Regions from separate parts of the Vibrio aquimaris genome, predicted to be linked through region 1. Evidence: predicted binding sites of a transcription regulator. Region 1 holds the regulator's gene; each other region holds the start of a gene.
The links. Region 1 encodes CRP, which controls carbon source genes, mostly activating them, when cyclic AMP is high. Its sites were predicted from a motif close to TGTGANNNNNNTCACA; they were not measured.

Region 2: the regulator CRP is predicted to act here: its motif matches at 2,731-2,746, upstream of udp (uridine phosphorylase).
Region 3: the regulator CRP is predicted to act here: its motif matches at 1,464-1,479, upstream of FIV01_RS11435 (NupC/NupG family nucleoside CNT transporter).
Region 4: the regulator CRP is predicted to act here: its motif matches at 2,239-2,254, upstream of nagE (N-acetylglucosamine-specific PTS transporter subunit IIBC).

What each region holds. Positions count from the first base shown of each region.
Region 1 is NZ_CP045350.1:2,872,297-2,876,500, reverse strand. Features, by position in the region: gene astD (succinylglutamate-semialdehyde dehydrogenase) at 1-273, shown strand, start outside; gene FIV01_RS13320 (DUF1338 domain-containing protein) at 363-1,160, shown strand; gene FIV01_RS13315 (type 2 periplasmic-binding domain-containing protein) at 1,213-2,079, opposite strand; gene crp (cAMP-activated global transcriptional regulator CRP) at 2,204-2,836, opposite strand; gene FIV01_RS13305 (phosphoribulokinase) at 3,079-3,948, opposite strand; gene FIV01_RS13300 (YheU family protein) at 4,031-4,204, opposite strand, start outside.
Region 2 is NZ_CP045350.1:1,022,155-1,026,358, reverse strand. Features, by position in the region: gene FIV01_RS04875 (2OG-Fe(II) oxygenase family protein) at 1-530, shown strand, start outside; gene FIV01_RS04870 (MFS transporter) at 536-1,747, shown strand; gene udp (uridine phosphorylase) at 1,868-2,626, opposite strand; gene FIV01_RS04860 (zinc/cadmium/mercury/lead-transporting ATPase) at 2,876-4,204, opposite strand, start outside.
Region 3 is NZ_CP045350.1:2,471,789-2,475,992, reverse strand. Features, by position in the region: gene yaaA (peroxide stress protein YaaA) at 1-484, shown strand, start outside; gene FIV01_RS20615 (hypothetical protein) at 497-643, shown strand; gene FIV01_RS11440 (TatD family hydrolase) at 646-1,419, shown strand; gene FIV01_RS11435 (NupC/NupG family nucleoside CNT transporter) at 1,625-2,890, shown strand; gene deoC (deoxyribose-phosphate aldolase) at 3,173-3,949, shown strand; gene deoA (thymidine phosphorylase) at 4,041-4,204, shown strand, end outside.
Region 4 is NZ_CP045350.1:2,351,825-2,356,028, reverse strand. Features, by position in the region: gene nagC (DNA-binding transcriptional regulator NagC) at 1-761, opposite strand, end outside; gene nagA (N-acetylglucosamine-6-phosphate deacetylase) at 764-1,900, opposite strand; gene nagE (N-acetylglucosamine-specific PTS transporter subunit IIBC) at 2,380-3,867, shown strand; gene glnS (glutamine--tRNA ligase) at 4,123-4,204, shown strand, end outside.

The DNA of each region.
Region 1 (4,204 bases):
AATGATACGCGCTTTGGTTTATCCGCAGGGCTTGTTTCCACCGATGATAGCGAGTGGGAATATTTTGTCGACCATATCCGCGCAGGTATTGTTAATCGTAACCGCCAGCTGACAGGGGCAAGTGGTGATGCGCCATTTGGCGGCCCTGGCGCTTCAGGTAACCTTCGTCCAAGTGCGTATTATGCGGCTGATTATTGTGCCTATCCAATGGCTTCGATGGAGGGCGATCAAACCGTGTTACCTGAAACACTGAGTCCTGGTGTGGAGTTATAACTAGTACACATAGTACCTTTAGCGAAAAGGGTCAGCTCGCTGAGCCAGCGAGCTGACTATCAACCTAATAAACTAGACAAGGAGGCGTTATGACGCCAGATGTTTTATTTCAGTCGTTATGGAATGACTATATTCAGCGCTTATGCCCCTCAGCAGATAAAATTCATCAATTATTGCAAGAAAGCGAGCCCCTGATTAACGACCATATCGCTCTGCGAACTTTTAATTTAAGCCCAGTTGGTATGGAAGCGATAGCCAAGCCCTTTATTGATGTTGGTTACACTCCATGTGGAGATTACCAATTTGAGGCGAAAAAATTGCTGGCGAAACATTACGAACACCCAGATCCTAAGCAACCTAAAGTCTTTATTAGTGAGCTAAAAGTAGAAGAGTGTTCGCCGCAATTGCAGAGCATAGTCAAGAGGTTGGTCGATCAGATTGATACTAGCAAACTGACAAGCTTTGAGTTTTTATCTTCTGGCCGTCTTTGGCAACTCAGTTTTGAAGATTACCAACAACTTGCCAAAGAAAGTGAATACGCTGCTTGGCTTGCTGCTCACGGCTATGGAGCCAACCACTTTACTGTGAGTGTCAATCAACTGACTGCGTTCGATGAAGCAAAACAGGTTAATGACCATTTGCGCCAAGCTGGGTTTACAATTAATGAATCAGGCGGTGAGGTCAAAGGCTCATCAGACGTGTTACTTGAGCAATCCTCGACCATGGCAGATAAAGTGCCAGTATCTTTCACAGAAGGCTCCCAGATAGTCCCTGGCGGCTTTTATGAATTTGCTAAACGCTATCCTATGAGTAATGGTGAATTATATCCTGGGTTTGTCGCTGCATCGGCTGATAAGATATTTGAGAGCACAAATAACGAGTCTTGAGTGGGGATGCACAGACTTCTGAATAAAAAGGCGCCATTTAAGGCGCCTTTTTCTATTCTGTTACACTAAGCCAATATTGGTCTGGGATCGAACGCGTTTCTTCGCTTAGGTGGGGGTTATCTATACTAAACGCTTTTCTACTTTTAATACCCGCTTGCTCGAAGGTTTTTTTCACTAGAGGTGCTTTTTCAAAGAACTCAACAAATGAACCATCTTGATACGAAGCTTCGAACGCTTTTTTGAGCGTAGCTGCTACCTCAGGGTTCTTAGGGCTCACAAACAGCAGCATAGGAAAGCGGTAAATCAGCATCAGTTTGTCATCAACCACTAGATTGGATAATTGACTGCGCTGGGTAACTTCGCTGTAGGGTTCGATAACGGCTCGTGGGAACAAATCGGTACGTTCGCTATCGACAATACGAAAGATATTATCAAAGCTAGGCACTTCTCTTACTTTAAACCCGCCGGATTTTAAGACTTTTACATCTGCCCAGCCTTGCCCCTGTATCATACCAAGCTTACGCAATTCCTCTATGCTGTTTATATTGCCTAGTTTGGCTGCAGTGGTTTTATTGGTGATAAAAATACGATGGCCAAGGAGACCTCGAAAAACTGGGTAGCGAATAGGAAGTAGCTCTTGCTCAAGGGTCTTATCGGCGCCTAGCCAATCTACCGTAATTTTGCCTTCTTTGAGCAGAGTGACTTTACGTGATTGTGAGTCAACAGGTGTTTTATAAGGTTGGAGCAAAATCCCTTCGCCTGATTTATCCACAAGAAACTGAATGAGGTCGATGGCGTACTGGTCTAGCTCAGAACCTTCCCGTGGGATAGGGTGAATTATGGTCGTTTGGGCAATTGAGATTGATGAAAAAACTAGGCTGAAAGCCAATACCAGCGAAGAAAGTAGCTTTAAAATCATGAGTCCATCCTGCCTGAAAGTTACTGTTGAAATTCAAACTAAGGTTAGGATAGAGCAAGCTAATTAACAAATAAGAAAAAAACCGAGTCCAATCATGAACTCGGCTTTATGTGTAGAACAATGGTTATCGAGTGCCGTATACGACGATCGTTTTACCATGTGCTGAAATCAGGTTTTGCTCTTCAAGCATCTTTAAGATGCGGCCAACCGTTTCGCGTGAACAGCCAACTATTTGGCCAATCTCTTGACGAGTGATCTTGATTTGCATGCCGTCAGGGTGCGTCATGGCATCTGGTTGTTTCGCAAGATTCAGCAGTGTCTGAGCGATACGGCCAGTTACGTCAAGGAAAGCAAGATCTCCGACTTTTTGACTGGTTACCTGCAAACGACTTGCCATTTGAGCCGACAAGCGCATTAGGATATCAGGGTTTACTTGGATAAGCTGACGGAATTTCTTGAAAGAAATTTCTGCCACTTCACAAGGTGATTTTGCTCGAACCCACGCTGTGCGTTCTTGGTCTTCTTCGAACAAACCAAGCTCACCGATAAAGTCACCTTGGTTTAGGTACGACAGGATCATTTCCTTGCCTTCCTCGTCTTTAATAAGTACCGCAACTGAACCTTTGACTATGTAGTAAAGCGTTTCCGCTTTCTCACCAGCGTGGATCAGTGTGCTCTTAGATGGGTACTTATGAATATGACAGTGTGAAAGGAACCATTCTAATGTTGGATCAGTTTGAGGTTTACCTAGAACCATAATATCTCACTTCCTCTGCAGGGTACGCTTGCTTCTTTCCATGTTTTAGCTAAGCCTTGAATCAAGACTTATTAGGATAAGAGCACTTTTCAAATGCTGCAAGCCATCTTTGTTTCTGTTTCAAATAGTATCTTTTTTTTGAATTGATTTCTTGATTTTAATCGCCTTCACTTGGCTATTTTGTGTACAAAAGTGTGCGCCTGATCACGCAATCAAAAGTAATCCTGTATACAAAGTAAGTCTTAACCAATTTTTCCCGTTTCTATCAACTGCTGAAGTATTGGCCTAACTATCAACTCGACGGCAAAACTCATCTTTCCACCGGGTACAACTATGGTGTTGTGACGTGACATAAATGAGCCATCTATCATTGCCAGTAGATATGGGAAGTCGACATTTTTTATTCCCCGAAGGCGGATAACAACAAAACTCTCATCAAGGCTTGGGATGCCTTTGGCGTTTAGTGGGTTTGATGTATCGACGGTAGGCACTCGCTGGAAGTTAATATGAGTGCGAGAAAACTGCGGGGTGATGTAATTAAGATAATCATCCATTGAGCGAACAATTGAGTCCATCACAGCCTCTCGTGAATGTCCTCTGTCGCGGGTGTCGCGCACGAATTTTTGAATCCATTCAAGGTTGACGATAGGCACCATGCCTATCAAAAAATCCACATGCTGCGCGACGTTAACTTCACCGTCGACAACGCCACCATGCAAGCCTTCATAAAACAGCACGTCAGAGCTTTCTGGTAGCTCTTGCCAAGGGGTAAAAGTACCGGGCATTTGATTGTAGGGAACCGCTTCGTCAAAGGTATGGAGATAACGTCGAACTTTGCCTGTACCTTCATTGCCATATTTGCGGAAAAATTCAGCTAAGGCAGGGAAGTCATTGGCTTGAGGGCCAAAATAGCTGATGTGTCGCCCCTGTTCGCGAGCTTTGCGAATTTCAACATCCATTTCGGGGCGAGTAAAGCGGTGAAAGCTATCTCCTTCAACCCAAGCTGGCTTGACCTTCATCATATTGAACATTTTGCGAAAAGCTTCAGATGTGGTGGTAGTACCTGCACCTGACGAGCCAGTAACGGCGATAACTGGATGTTTTGCTGACATGACAACCCTTGTCTATGAATAACTGTCCACTGTTGCACTTCACTATAACATGCTTTGCAAAGACAATAGTGTATGCAGTGCTTTAAAAGGAAAATTTATGCTTAAGTTGAATATCAACACTTTCATGCAGCTCAGAGAAAACCACGACAGCATCACCAGATTTAAGTTGTTGTTTTATTTGATCTATCTTGTTTTGCAATGAGGCTTCTACAGCGCCGTAATCTGTGCCTTCTCTAAGGACAAACTCTTTGATTAA
Region 2 (4,204 bases), 1.3 Mb from region 1:
GTGATAACATCAGACTGCGTCTACTCGATTTGTCTGCAAAACTGCTGGGGTGGTTGCATGAATATCTTCCCCAAGAAATCAAGACTGAACTAGAAGAACCACTAGACAGTATGGCAAAAGACTCACCACAAACGTTATTTAGAATGAATTACTATCCACCGTTAGATAGCTTTTCCGACGATGCAAAATCTGGTGCACAAAGAGCTGAATCACACGCGGATATTAATCTAATTACTCTACTACCTAATGTATCTAGTGCAGGCTTAGAAGCTAAAACCAGAGATGGTAAGTGGACACCAGTTCCATATATGCCCAATAGTATCGTAATAAATTCTGGTGATATGCTTGCAATGCGTACCAAAGATTTCTACCCTTCTTTTTATCACAGAGTAATACAACCCTCTAATTCACATGAAGAGCGAATTTCTCTTGCATTTTGTGTTCACCCAAAAGAAGAGTGCAAACTTTCCGAACATCATACTGCACATAGCTTTTTACAGGAACGCTACAGAGAGATGAAGGTAAAGTAATTACTATGTCACGTATAACCCCTTTGTTAGTTGCTGTTTTAGTTGGTATTGCTTACCAAGTGTTTGTCGATATTTATTTAGTTGCTCTCCCTGAAATACAAGAAGCTTTGAATATGAGTTATCTTGCAGCTAATTCATCACTTATCCTATATCTTGGGGCTAATGCGATATTTTTACTATTAGCAGGCGTTTTATCTGAACAACTAGGCCGAAGAAATATAATCATTACGGGCTTGTGCGTAAGCTTAATAGGCACTGCCCTGATAATTTTTATTCAAAACCCAATAAATTTTTTAATAGGGCGTACTTTACAAGGAGTTGGCTTAAGCACTTCAATCTTAGCAACACCTATATTAATGGATAATTATAAAGGAAAACAGCTTACTTATGGGTTTCTATGTTTCGAATTCTTCTACTCTATAACACCAATTATTGCTCCTTATATAGGAGCTACAATTTCGTCTTACTATTCATGGAAACATATTTTCGTCATTTTATTTTTCTACCAATTAATTATTTTGTTATTTACAATAAAACTAAAAAAACAAAAAGTTCAGAATAATAAGATTAACAAAAAAAGGCGAATATTAATTTTTAGGCGTATACTTACTAATACTAAATTCACTACACTGACAGTACTAATGACTTTATTTTGGGGGGAAATGGTAATAGCACACCTTCTGTCTCCATATATCTTTCAAAATGATTTTAAATATTCCACATATGAATATGGGTTATTTACTCTCACTATGGGTTGCTGTTATGCCTTTGCTGCAATTAGCAATCTATTATTACTAAAATTCTACTCCGAGGAAGGTATTATATCTTTTTCAATTTGGGCTAATACGATACTGGCTATAGCTTTTTTGACCAAACAATGGATACTACCTCAATCAGGAATAGATATCGCTATCTATTTATGTCTCATGGCCATTTTTTGTGGGCTATTTTTTATTAATGCCATGGCTAGCTCTTTGAGAATATTCGCTGATTATTACTCAGGTTATGCGGCTGCGCTACAAGGTTGTATATGTATTGGTTTCTGGAGCCTGGTGAGTTTATTGTGTTCACAGGTTCAGCCCAAAGAAGACACTTTAATTACCATTCTTTCATTAATGGCATTACTTACGGCAATCATACTAGTCAAAAAACGTACCATTGTATCCAACGCTGGACACGACCGCAAAGAGGCTTTCTGCTGCACTGTCGACCAATAAAATATTTAGCTCCGCGGAAAAAAATAAATTGAGCAGGATTCTGCTATGAAAATAAACCTATAATAATAAAGATCTTCTCTAGCCCCTCTATAGAAGATCCTTATCGATATTAATCTTGTATCAAAGCATCTTACGCGCGGCCTCAACAACCACTTTAATTGAACGAGCTTCCGTTTCTTTCAGGGTTGAGTGATCGGGGGTTTCTTTTTGAGAACGGTTGATAATGACTCCTGCTACACAGCCTGCTTTCAGGCCAGAGCTTGCACACATTGTCAGTAACGTCGCTGATTCCATCTCAAAATTCAGAACACCCATATCTTGCCATTCTTTCATTGAGCCTTGAAAACGCCTCACTACGCGGCCAGAGAAGGTATCATAGCGCTCTTGCCCAGGATAAAAAGTATCACTAGAGGCGGTCACGCCCATATGAACTTTAGCACCAGACTCTTCAACCGCAGCTTTCATTGCCGTCGCAACCTCAAAGTCAGCCACTGCTGGAAATTCCATTGGAGCAAAGTGCAAGCTGGCACCATCTAAGCGAACTGAAGCTGTGGATACTATCATGTCTCCCACCTTCACATGTGGTTGGATAGCACCAGTAGTACCAACACGTAAGAAAGTATTGATACCAAGCTGAGCCAACTCTTCAACCGCGATAGAGGTTGAAGGACCACCAATACCAGTAGAGCAAACAATAACGGGTTTGCCATCAAGCTCGGCACGGTAAAGTGTGTACTCACGATGACTGGCCAAAAACACAGGATTATCCATTTGTTCAGCAATTTTTTGAACGCGAGCAGGATCACCTGGAATAATTGCTAGCTTGGCATCAGCAAGATCGTCTTGAGTGACTCCTAGATGGAATACAGCTTGAGACATAAAATAGCTCCTTTCATAACGAAATAGGTGGCGTTGCCTATCTTTTCGTTTTATTTATTTGGTTGGGTACAGGGCATAATGTATCCAACTGAGCCAACTTTAATGGTGATTTAAATCACAAATAATTGATAACCAAATATCTTCTTTGCAAATAAAATCGTTTTGCATCACACTTTATTGTCTATTAGTGCCTAAATTACATAAAAAAGCCTGAGAATAACTCTCAGGCTTGGTTGTGTGACTAAACACCTATGTTTGTGGCTTAAACTTAAGTAGCCTGAGTGCATTAAGGGTCACGATCGCAGTTGCGCCACTATCAGCGAGAACAGCCACCCAAAGTCCGGTAATACCAAGCAAGCTGGTAACAAGAAAGATACCCTTGAGCCCCAGTGCAAGAGCAATGTTCTGACGTATATTGTTGAGTGTTGCTCGAGACAACTCGATCATGCTAGCCAACTCGACCAAGCGGTTATGAGTTAGGGCGGCGTCCGCAGTCTCAAGTGCCACATCTGTTCCTCCACCCATAGCAATACCAATACTGGATGCTTTCATCGCAGGTGCATCGTTGATGCCATCACCAACCATGGCTACATTTGCTGTTGATGACAAACTCTCAACATACGTCACTTTATCTTGTGGTAGCAATCCGGCTTTGTAGTCGATATCTATCAATGAGCTAATGGCCTTTGCACTGCGAGCATTGTCTCCGGTCAGCATAATTGCATTAACGCCAAGATTCTTAAGCGCCCGAACGGCATCCGACGAGTCTTCTCTCAAGGTATCTTGCCAAGCAATGAGGCCAATAACTGTATTATCCCCTTTAATCGCCACCACCACTGTTTTGCCCTGCTGTTCCAGCTTACGCACATCCTCGGCAACATCACTCGACAATACAAAACCGATTTTGCTTGGTGCGATTGCCTGATATTCAACTCCATTAACCAAACCACGCACACCAAGACCTATTAGCGCTTGTTTGTCATCTGCCTCAGGGATCTCGATGCCAGACGATTTGGCTTTATTCACCAGTGACACAGCAAGTGGGTGGGTAGAGCCAACTTCAATGGCAGCAATATTGCGCAGAAGCTCTGCTCCTTCAACATGACCCATGGTAATGATATCTGTGACTTCTGGTTTTCCCATTGTCAGAGTGCCCGTTTTATCAAAGGCAACGGTTTCTATTTTACCCAGCTGCTCAAGTGCTGCGCCGCCTTTGATTAAAGCACCTCGTTTAGCGCCAGCTGCAAGCCCAGATGTAATGGCTGCAGGTGTGGAGATCACCAGAGCACACGGACAAGCGATAAGCAGTAAAGCGAGCCCTCGATAAACCCAGGTTTCCCAAGGCTGAGCAAAAAATAGCGGCGGTACAAGAATAACAACTAAAGATACCAACATCATTAAGGGCGTATACCAACGGCTAAACTTATCGAGAAAGCGCTCTAGTGGCGCTTTACGCGATTCTGCTTCCTCAATAAGATGCAAAATTCGATCAATAGCATTTTCCCCTTGCTTAGAGGTGATCTCAAAGCGCACCACTTTATCAACCACTACTGCGCCTGCCATCACTGAATCATTTTC
Region 3 (4,204 bases), 400 kb from region 1:
TGACGATGATTTTGACTATGCCCAAAAGCACTTAAGAATGCTATCTGGATTGTATGGGTTACTTAAACCCCTCGATCTAATGCAGCCTTATCGATTGGAGATGGGCACTAAGCTCGCGAATAGCAAAGGAAGTAATCTCTATCAATTCTGGGGTAATGTGATAACCGATAAGCTAAACGCGGCTATTGTAGATCAGGGTGATAATGTGCTAATAAACTTAGCTTCAAATGAATACTTTAAGGCAGTTAAACCAAAATTACTCGATGCTCAAGTGGTGACGCCGATATTTAAAGACTGTAAAAGTGGCCAGTATAAGGTCATCAGCTTCTATGCTAAAAAGGCACGCGGTATGATGGCAAGATATATTATCGAAAATCGCATTGATAGTGTGGCAAAACTGACAGACTTTGATGTTGCGGGTTATTATTTTGTTGAGCAAGAGTCATCCCCAACAGAGTTGGTCTTTAAGCGAGAAGAGCAATAAAGGTTTTTAGCTATGTATGCTTGGCTCAAAAATTGGATTGTACGTTATGATTCATGGTGTGAGTCTATGGGCCTTGTTGAAGCGAATCGACGCCGCTGTGTTTTTTATCGTAATGACTCTAATGACCAAGCATCTAATTCGACACACAAGGCGCAATGATAATGCGCCTTTTTGATACCCACTGCCATTTTGATTTCGATGTTTTTGCAGATGACTTTGCCTGTCAGCTTGAGTTGGCTCAGACTCAAGGTGTAGAGAGGATAATGATTCCCTCTATTGGCCCATCAAACTGGGATAAGTTGCTTGCAATGTCGGCTGAATATGCGGGTATATATACAGCATTAGGCATGCACCCTTATTTTCTTACCGACAATAGTGTTTATCACCTTACCGATTTACAGAAACAAACAGAGGCCCATCTTAATCACTTTCGAGCGATTGGTGAATGTGGCTTAGATGCTATGGTTGATGTTGACCATGACATACAAGGTAAAGTATTTAATGCACAAATCGCATTGGCAAATGACCTTCAATTACCTTTAATCCTTCACAGCAGAAAAACGCATAATGAAGTCCTTCAGCTGTTAAAACAGCATAAGTTTACTTTTGGAGGTGTGTTGCATGGTTTTTCTGGCAGCTATCAACAGGCGATGCAATTTATCGAACTTGGCTTTTATATTGGTATAGGTGGAGTTATCACTTACCCTCGTGCGAGAAAAACTCGCCAGACGGCAGCGAATTTACCTCTTGAATGGATAGTGCTGGAGACAGATGCTCCAGATATGCCGCTTATGGGGTATCAAGGAAAACCTAATCACCCCGCAATGTTATCTCAAGTCTTGTCTTGTTTGACTCTTCTGCGTGATACAGATGAGCGATCTGTCGCACAAATTACATGGAAAAATGCCAATCGGGTCTTTAAAGTTTGTGAATAGAATCTAAGTACAATGTTATTTATATGATTTAACATACTTCAAATAGAGATCCATGTCACATAAATGAGTGAGCGCATGATGAATCTTATTAGAAACTGTGAAGAATACATTACTTTATGTGTGGCCGGATGAGTATAATTGCCCCCGCTTTATAGCTCCATAATTGTAACACGCCAACAAACAACATATAAGGAAGTCATAAACTATGAGCCTGTTTATGAGCCTAGTCGGTATGCTAGTTCTACTTGCCATTGCAGTAGCGTTATCTAGTAACCGTAAAGCTATTAATTTTAGAACAGTGGGTGGCGCATTCGCTATTCAATTTGCACTCGGTGCATTTATTCTATACATACCTTGGGGTCAGGAATTGCTAAAGGGCTTTTCTGACGGTGTTTCAGATGTTATCGCATATGGTAACAAGGGTTCTGAGTTTATCTTTGGTGGCTTAGTCTCTGGTAAGATGTTTGAAGTTTTCGGTGGTGGCGGTTTCGTCTTCGCTTTCCGTGTTCTTCCTACACTAATCTTCTTCTCTGCATTTATTTCTGTTTTGTACTACATCGGTATTATGCAGTGGGTAATTAAAATCCTTGGTGGTGCTCTACAAAAGGTGTTGGGTACTTCACGTTCAGAGTCTATGTCCGCGGCAGCAAACATTTTTGTCGGTCAAACCGAAGCTCCTCTAGTCGTTCGCCCATTCATTCCTAAAATGACTCAATCAGAGCTATTTGCTGTAATGTGTGGAGGTCTAGCCTCTGTTGCCGGTGGTGTACTTGCTGGCTATGCATCTATGGGGGTTCCGATCGAGTATCTAGTCGCAGCATCCTTTATGGCAGCGCCGGGTGGTTTGCTGTTTGCAAAGATCATCATGCCAGAAACTGATAAGCCTAATGAAAGCTTTGATGGTGATATTGATGGTGCAGAAGACAAGCCTTCTAACGTCATTGATGCCGCCGCTGGTGGTGCAGCTGTAGGTTTACAGTTGGCACTGAATGTTGGTGCCATGCTACTTGCTTTCGTTGGCCTTATTGCGCTTGTTAACGGTATCTTGGGTGGCGTTGGTGGTTGGTTTGGAATGCCTGAGCTGACGCTAGAGTTAATCCTTGGTTATGTTTTCTCTCCACTTGCATTCCTTATTGGCGTTCCATGGGAAGAAGCAACGATTGCGGGATCATTTATTGGTCAAAAATTGGTAGTAAATGAGTTTGTTGCCTATTTAAACTTTGCTCCGCTTTTGGGTGATTCAGCAGAAATCGTGCTGTCTGAGAAAACTAAGGCAATCATTTCATTTGCACTGTGTGGTTTTGCAAATCTGTCTTCGATTGCAATCTTGCTAGGCGGCTTGGGTGGAATTGCACCTCAGCGTCGCTCTGATATCGCTCGTATGGGGATGAAAGCAGTTGCTGCGGGTACACTGTCAAACCTAATGGCTGCAACGATTGCAGGCTTCTGCTTAACCTTATCTGGTATGTAATAAGACCAACTCGTTAAAGTGAATAAAAAACCCGCGATAAAGCGGGTTTTTTATTGGTTAGGCTTCACTGCTTAACTCATTTAGTCGCTTGTTCTTAAGGCTGAAACTAGTTTGAGATCCAAACCGTTTGCGTTTTATAAGTGGCTATCGTTATGGGTTAAGCCCGGGTATTGTGACTATATGAGAGTGTTGTAGCTGGCAGAAAATTTTAGTTTTGCGTTTATAGAAACCACACTCTGACTTTTCCATTAAGCCAAAAATAAACATTGTTCGGAGATAGGAATGAGCGATTTAAAAGACGCGGCTTTAAGGGCGCTTAAATTGATGGATCTTACTACACTAAATGATGATGATACCGATGAAAAAGTCATCAAGCTGTGCCGCGAGGCTAAGTCAAAAGTTGGTAATACGGCAGCGATCTGTATCTATCCTCGCTTTATCCCCGTAGCCAAAAAAACACTTAAAGAACAAGGTACACCCAATATTAAAATTGCGACTGTGACTAACTTCCCGCATGGAAACCCTGATATCAGTATTGCCGTGGCAGAGACTAAAGCTGCAATCGCTTATGGTGCTGATGAAGTTGATGTGGTCTTTCCATATCGTGCACTGATGGCAGGTGACGAAGAAGTAGGCTTTGAACTTGTAAAGCAGTGCAAGCAAGCCTGTGGTGATATTTTGCTCAAAGTGATTATTGAAACCGGTGAACTTAAACAAGAAGCATTGATAAAAAAGGCTTCAGAGATATCAATCAATGCTGGCGCTGACTTTATTAAAACATCGACGGGCAAGGTGCCGGTCAATGCTACGCCTGAATATGCTCGAATGATGTTGGAAGTGATTCGTGATATGAAGGTCGCCTCCACTGTTGGTTTTAAGCCTGCTGGTGGAGTGCGCACTGCGGAAGATGCTGCCGCTTATTTGGCCATGGCGGATGAAATATTGGGTGAACATTGGGTCGATGCACGTCACTACCGCTTCGGAGCCTCGAGTCTTTTGACCAATCTTCTTCATACATTAGAAGTGACAAAAGAAACCGCTGATCCTGCAGCTTATTGAGATCGATAGATCTTAATCTTGTCAATTTAGCGGTAAGTGTTTACTTGCCGCTGCATCTAACTCATCAACCCCCAATGTATGGGAGGCTCTAATGTATTTACCCCAAGAAATCATACGCCGAAAGCGTGATGGTGAGGTGCTGACCTCTGGTGAAATTAATTTTTTTATCCAAGGAATTACCAATAACAGTATTTCTGAAGGCCAAATAGCGGCTTTTGCTATGGCGATTTTTTTTAATGAAATGACGATGCCAGA
Region 4 (4,204 bases), 520 kb from region 1:
CATTGTTCGCCTAACGGATCAATTTGAATATGACCAATCTCGCCCACATTACGGTTGAATCCGAGAAAAACTTGCCCATTCACGATAATACCAGCACCAGTCCCACGGTGAACGCTCACCAGTATAGAATCTTGACAATCCTGACTTGCTCCAAAGTAGTGTTCGGCTAAAGCCATGCCACGAACATCGTTACCCACGAAACATTGTACGTGAAAGTTATGCTCTATGATGTCAGCCAGTGCAAGGTTATCTACTTTGATGTTGGGCATGTATTCAACAACACCATTCTCGGGGTTTACAAGTCCGGGTAATATAATACCTATCGCAATAAGTTGGTTTATGATGGTTTGGTGGGAGTCGATAAATTGCCTGAGGTAGGCGGTCAAACCGTCGACTAAGTCGTCCTGTGTTGTGTAAAAGAACTCTTGGGACTCTGATAGTAGCTCCTCACCACCGAGGTTGAAGAGGCTAAATTGTATGTAATCTCTTCCAAGGCGGATTGCGACTGAATGGAAGGGAGCGACCTCTGTCGTCAAAGATATCGCTCTCCTGCCACCTGTAGAAGCTTGCTGAGCGACCTCTTTTATTAATCCACGCTCGAGTAACTGACGGGTTATTTTTGTCACACTAGCAGGTGCTAGTTGACTTACATCGGCAACTTGGATTCTCGATATTGGGCCTTGTTGATCAATTAATCGATAAACGGCTGCGCTGTTTAGTTGTTTTACTAAGTCTACATTACCTATTTGTCCGCCATTCATTCTCAACTTTGCTCATATTGTCCGTTAACAACTGTCGCTTGAACATTGAAATCACGATCAAAAATGGCGAGGTTTGCAATCATACCTTGACGTATTAGGCCTAATTTATTGTCAACGCCTATTGCCCGTGCAGGATATAATGTTGCCATTCGTAGTGCTTCGTCCAAAGCGATACCGACATGCTCTACTGTATTTTGAACCGCTTCAATCATGGTCAGCGCAGAGCCGCCCAGTGTGCCATTTTCATCAACACACTTGCCATTGCGGTAATATACTTTCTTACCGACAAAAATAAAGTAATCCATGTTTGCACCTGCAGGAGCTGTGGCATCAGTCACTAATACAAGCTTTTCCCCCTTGATTTTATGAGCAATTCTAATATTCGCATAATCAACATGGAGCCCATCAGCAATAATACCGGCATACACACTAGGTGTATCGAAAATAGCCCCGACGACACCAGGCTCGCGACCTTCCATTGGCGACATAGCATTAAATAAATGGGTGGCAAAGGTAATGCCTGATTCAAAACCTTTGCGAGCTTGTGAATAAGTCGCATTTGAATGGCCGATTGATACTGTAATCCCAGCTTGCTTAAGACGTTGAATATGCTCGGGTGCATTATGCTCAGGTGCAAGCGTCACTTTAGTAATGACATCAGAATGGTCGCAAATTAACTGAATCATCTCATCATCAGACGGGCGAATATAGTCGATATTATGAATGCCGTTTTTTGCTTTATTCAGATAAGGCCCTTCGAGGTGTAACCCTAGAGACTGATTCTGGTATTTAGCCTGATACTCTCTCGTCGCCTTGATTGCTTGGATCATATCTTGGTCAGATGACGTGATTAGCGTCGGTAAGTAGCTAGTACATCCTGACTTTAGATTTGCTCTATGCATGATTTCGAGTGTTTCAGAGTTTATCGCATCATTGAACATGACACCGCCACAGCCATTGAGTTGAAGATCGATAAAACCAGGGCTTAGGTTCGCGCCATTTAAATCAATGACCTTGATATCGTGAGCGAGTTCCGCTCTCGGGCATACAGCACTAATCAGCTGATCCTTAATCACGATGGCATGATCAATGAGAATGTCCTTACTCGTGAAAATTTTACAATTAGTTAGCGCATACATGGTTAGCGAATCCTCATTAATTAAATTTATGCATTGGCCATTGTTGTTGTGATCGTATATGCATAAGGTTTTTTTAACTTTATTTGTGAACTGCAATTAGAGGTAAATTATCCTAATCAATGAATGGTAATCAATAGATTATGCAGGTCATATGCTTAAACAAACTTATCTAAGTCAATGTCATTGAGAACGTTATTGAGATCTATATTCATCCTTCGTTTTTTATTTTTGCGCTTACGATAAGTAAACTTAAAACGTCACTCAAATTACCATTTTTTTGAATTGTAAAATAAGTTTTATGATCTTGCTAGCAAAAACCTCTCTATAGCCTTAAATCTGGTGATAATAGTCACAATTGATAAGGTTTAAATTTGCAGGGCGAAATTAAAGGCATAAACTGGAAGAACTAAATTGGGTGACTAAAAAAAGTTACCGAATACCATAAAAGAAAATATTAAATCCTATAGGGGGAACTGACAGTGAATGTTCTTGGATATTTCCAAAAAGTAGGTAAGGCGTTGATGGTACCCGTCGCAACGCTCCCTGCTGCTGCAATATTGATGGGTATCGGGTACTGGATAGATCCAACCGGTTGGGGAGCGAACAGCGCAGTTGCGGCTTTTTGTATTAAGGCAGGTTCCGCCATCATTGACAATATGTCTGTGCTTTTCGCTATAGGTGTTGCCTATGGTATGTCTAAAGATAAGGATGGTGCGGCTGCGTTATCTGGTTTTGTTGGTTTCCTCGTGGTTACCACTTTGCTTTCTCCCGCTGCGGTGTCACAAATTCAAGGCATTGATATAAGTGCCGTGCCTGCTGCATTCAGCAAGGTTAACAACCAATTTGTCGGTATTTTAGTGGGTATTGTCTCAGCTGAGATCTATAATCGCTTTTCACATGTTGAGCTTCACAAAGCGCTGGCATTTTTCTCCGGTAAACGTTTGATTCCGATTTTAACCTCTTTTGCAGGTATCTTTATCGCCTTTGTTTTGATGTATATTTGGCCTTCGGTTTACGGTGGGTTGGTGAGCTTTGGTGAGTCGATTCAAGGAATGGGTGAGCTAGGTGCTGGTATATATGCGTTTTTTAACAGACTTTTGATTCCAGTTGGTCTTCATCATGCACTCAACTCAGTTTTCTGGTTTGATGTTGCAGGCATAAACGATATTCCTAATTTCCTTGGCGGAGCAAAATCTATTGCTGAGGGCACAGGTATCGTTGGTGTGACTGGCATGTACCAGGCAGGGTTCTTCCCTATTATGATGTTTGGTTTACCGGGTGCTGCGCTGGCGATTTACCATACATCGAAATCTAAGAACAAAGAAAAAGTTGCATCTATCATGCTTGCTGCTGCCTTTGCTTCTTTCTTTACTGGTGTGACTGAGCCGCTTGAGTTTTCGTTCATGTTCCTTGCACCTATGCTTTATGGACTGCACGCTTTATTAACAGGGATATCGGTTTATATCGCGGCTTCAATGCAATGGATCGCAGGCTTTGGCTTCTCTGCTGGCCTTGTTGACATGGTTCTTTCTTCACGAAACCCACTTGCTGTAAATTGGTATATGTTGATAGCCCAAGGCTTAGTCTTCTTCTGTATTTACTATGCGGTTTTCCGTACTGTGATTGTGAAGTTCAACCTTAAAACACCAGGTCGTGAAGATGAGGATTCCTCTGAGCTTGTCGCTTCAGGTAGCTCATCAGAGCTTGCCAAGCAATACCTCAAGGCCCTTGGCGGACATGAAAATCTTACTGCAATTGATGCTTGTATCACGCGCTTGCGTTTAACGATTAAAGATACCAGTGTGATTAATGAGTCTACCCTCAAGAACCTCGGAGCAATGGGGGTAGTGAAACTGGGCGCTAATAACGTTCAAGTTATTCTTGGTCCACTTGCTGAGATAGTGGCAGGTGAAATGAAGAAAATTCCTAAAGATGAAGACCTGTCCTCGGTTGTGATCCCAACTTAAGATAGATTACTCATTCTAGAGCCTCCTACGGGAGGCTTTGTTGTTTTAGGCCCAAAGTAGAGTATGACGGTCGAACAATTGGGTTGTTTTACGCTTAATTGGTAAAAATGAATCAATATTTGCCAATTTACACTAGGTTGTAGTTGTGTAATGGCGAAGAATTGTGGATTATTAGGCATTAACTGCTTGGAGCATGTCTATTGCTTCTTGCTGACTACTTTTCTGAACAATACTACAACCATTGAGGTGATATAGATGAGTGAAGCTGAGGCTCGTCCATCGAACTTTATCCGCCAAATCATAGATAAGGATTTAGCGGATGGTAAACATGCTAGCG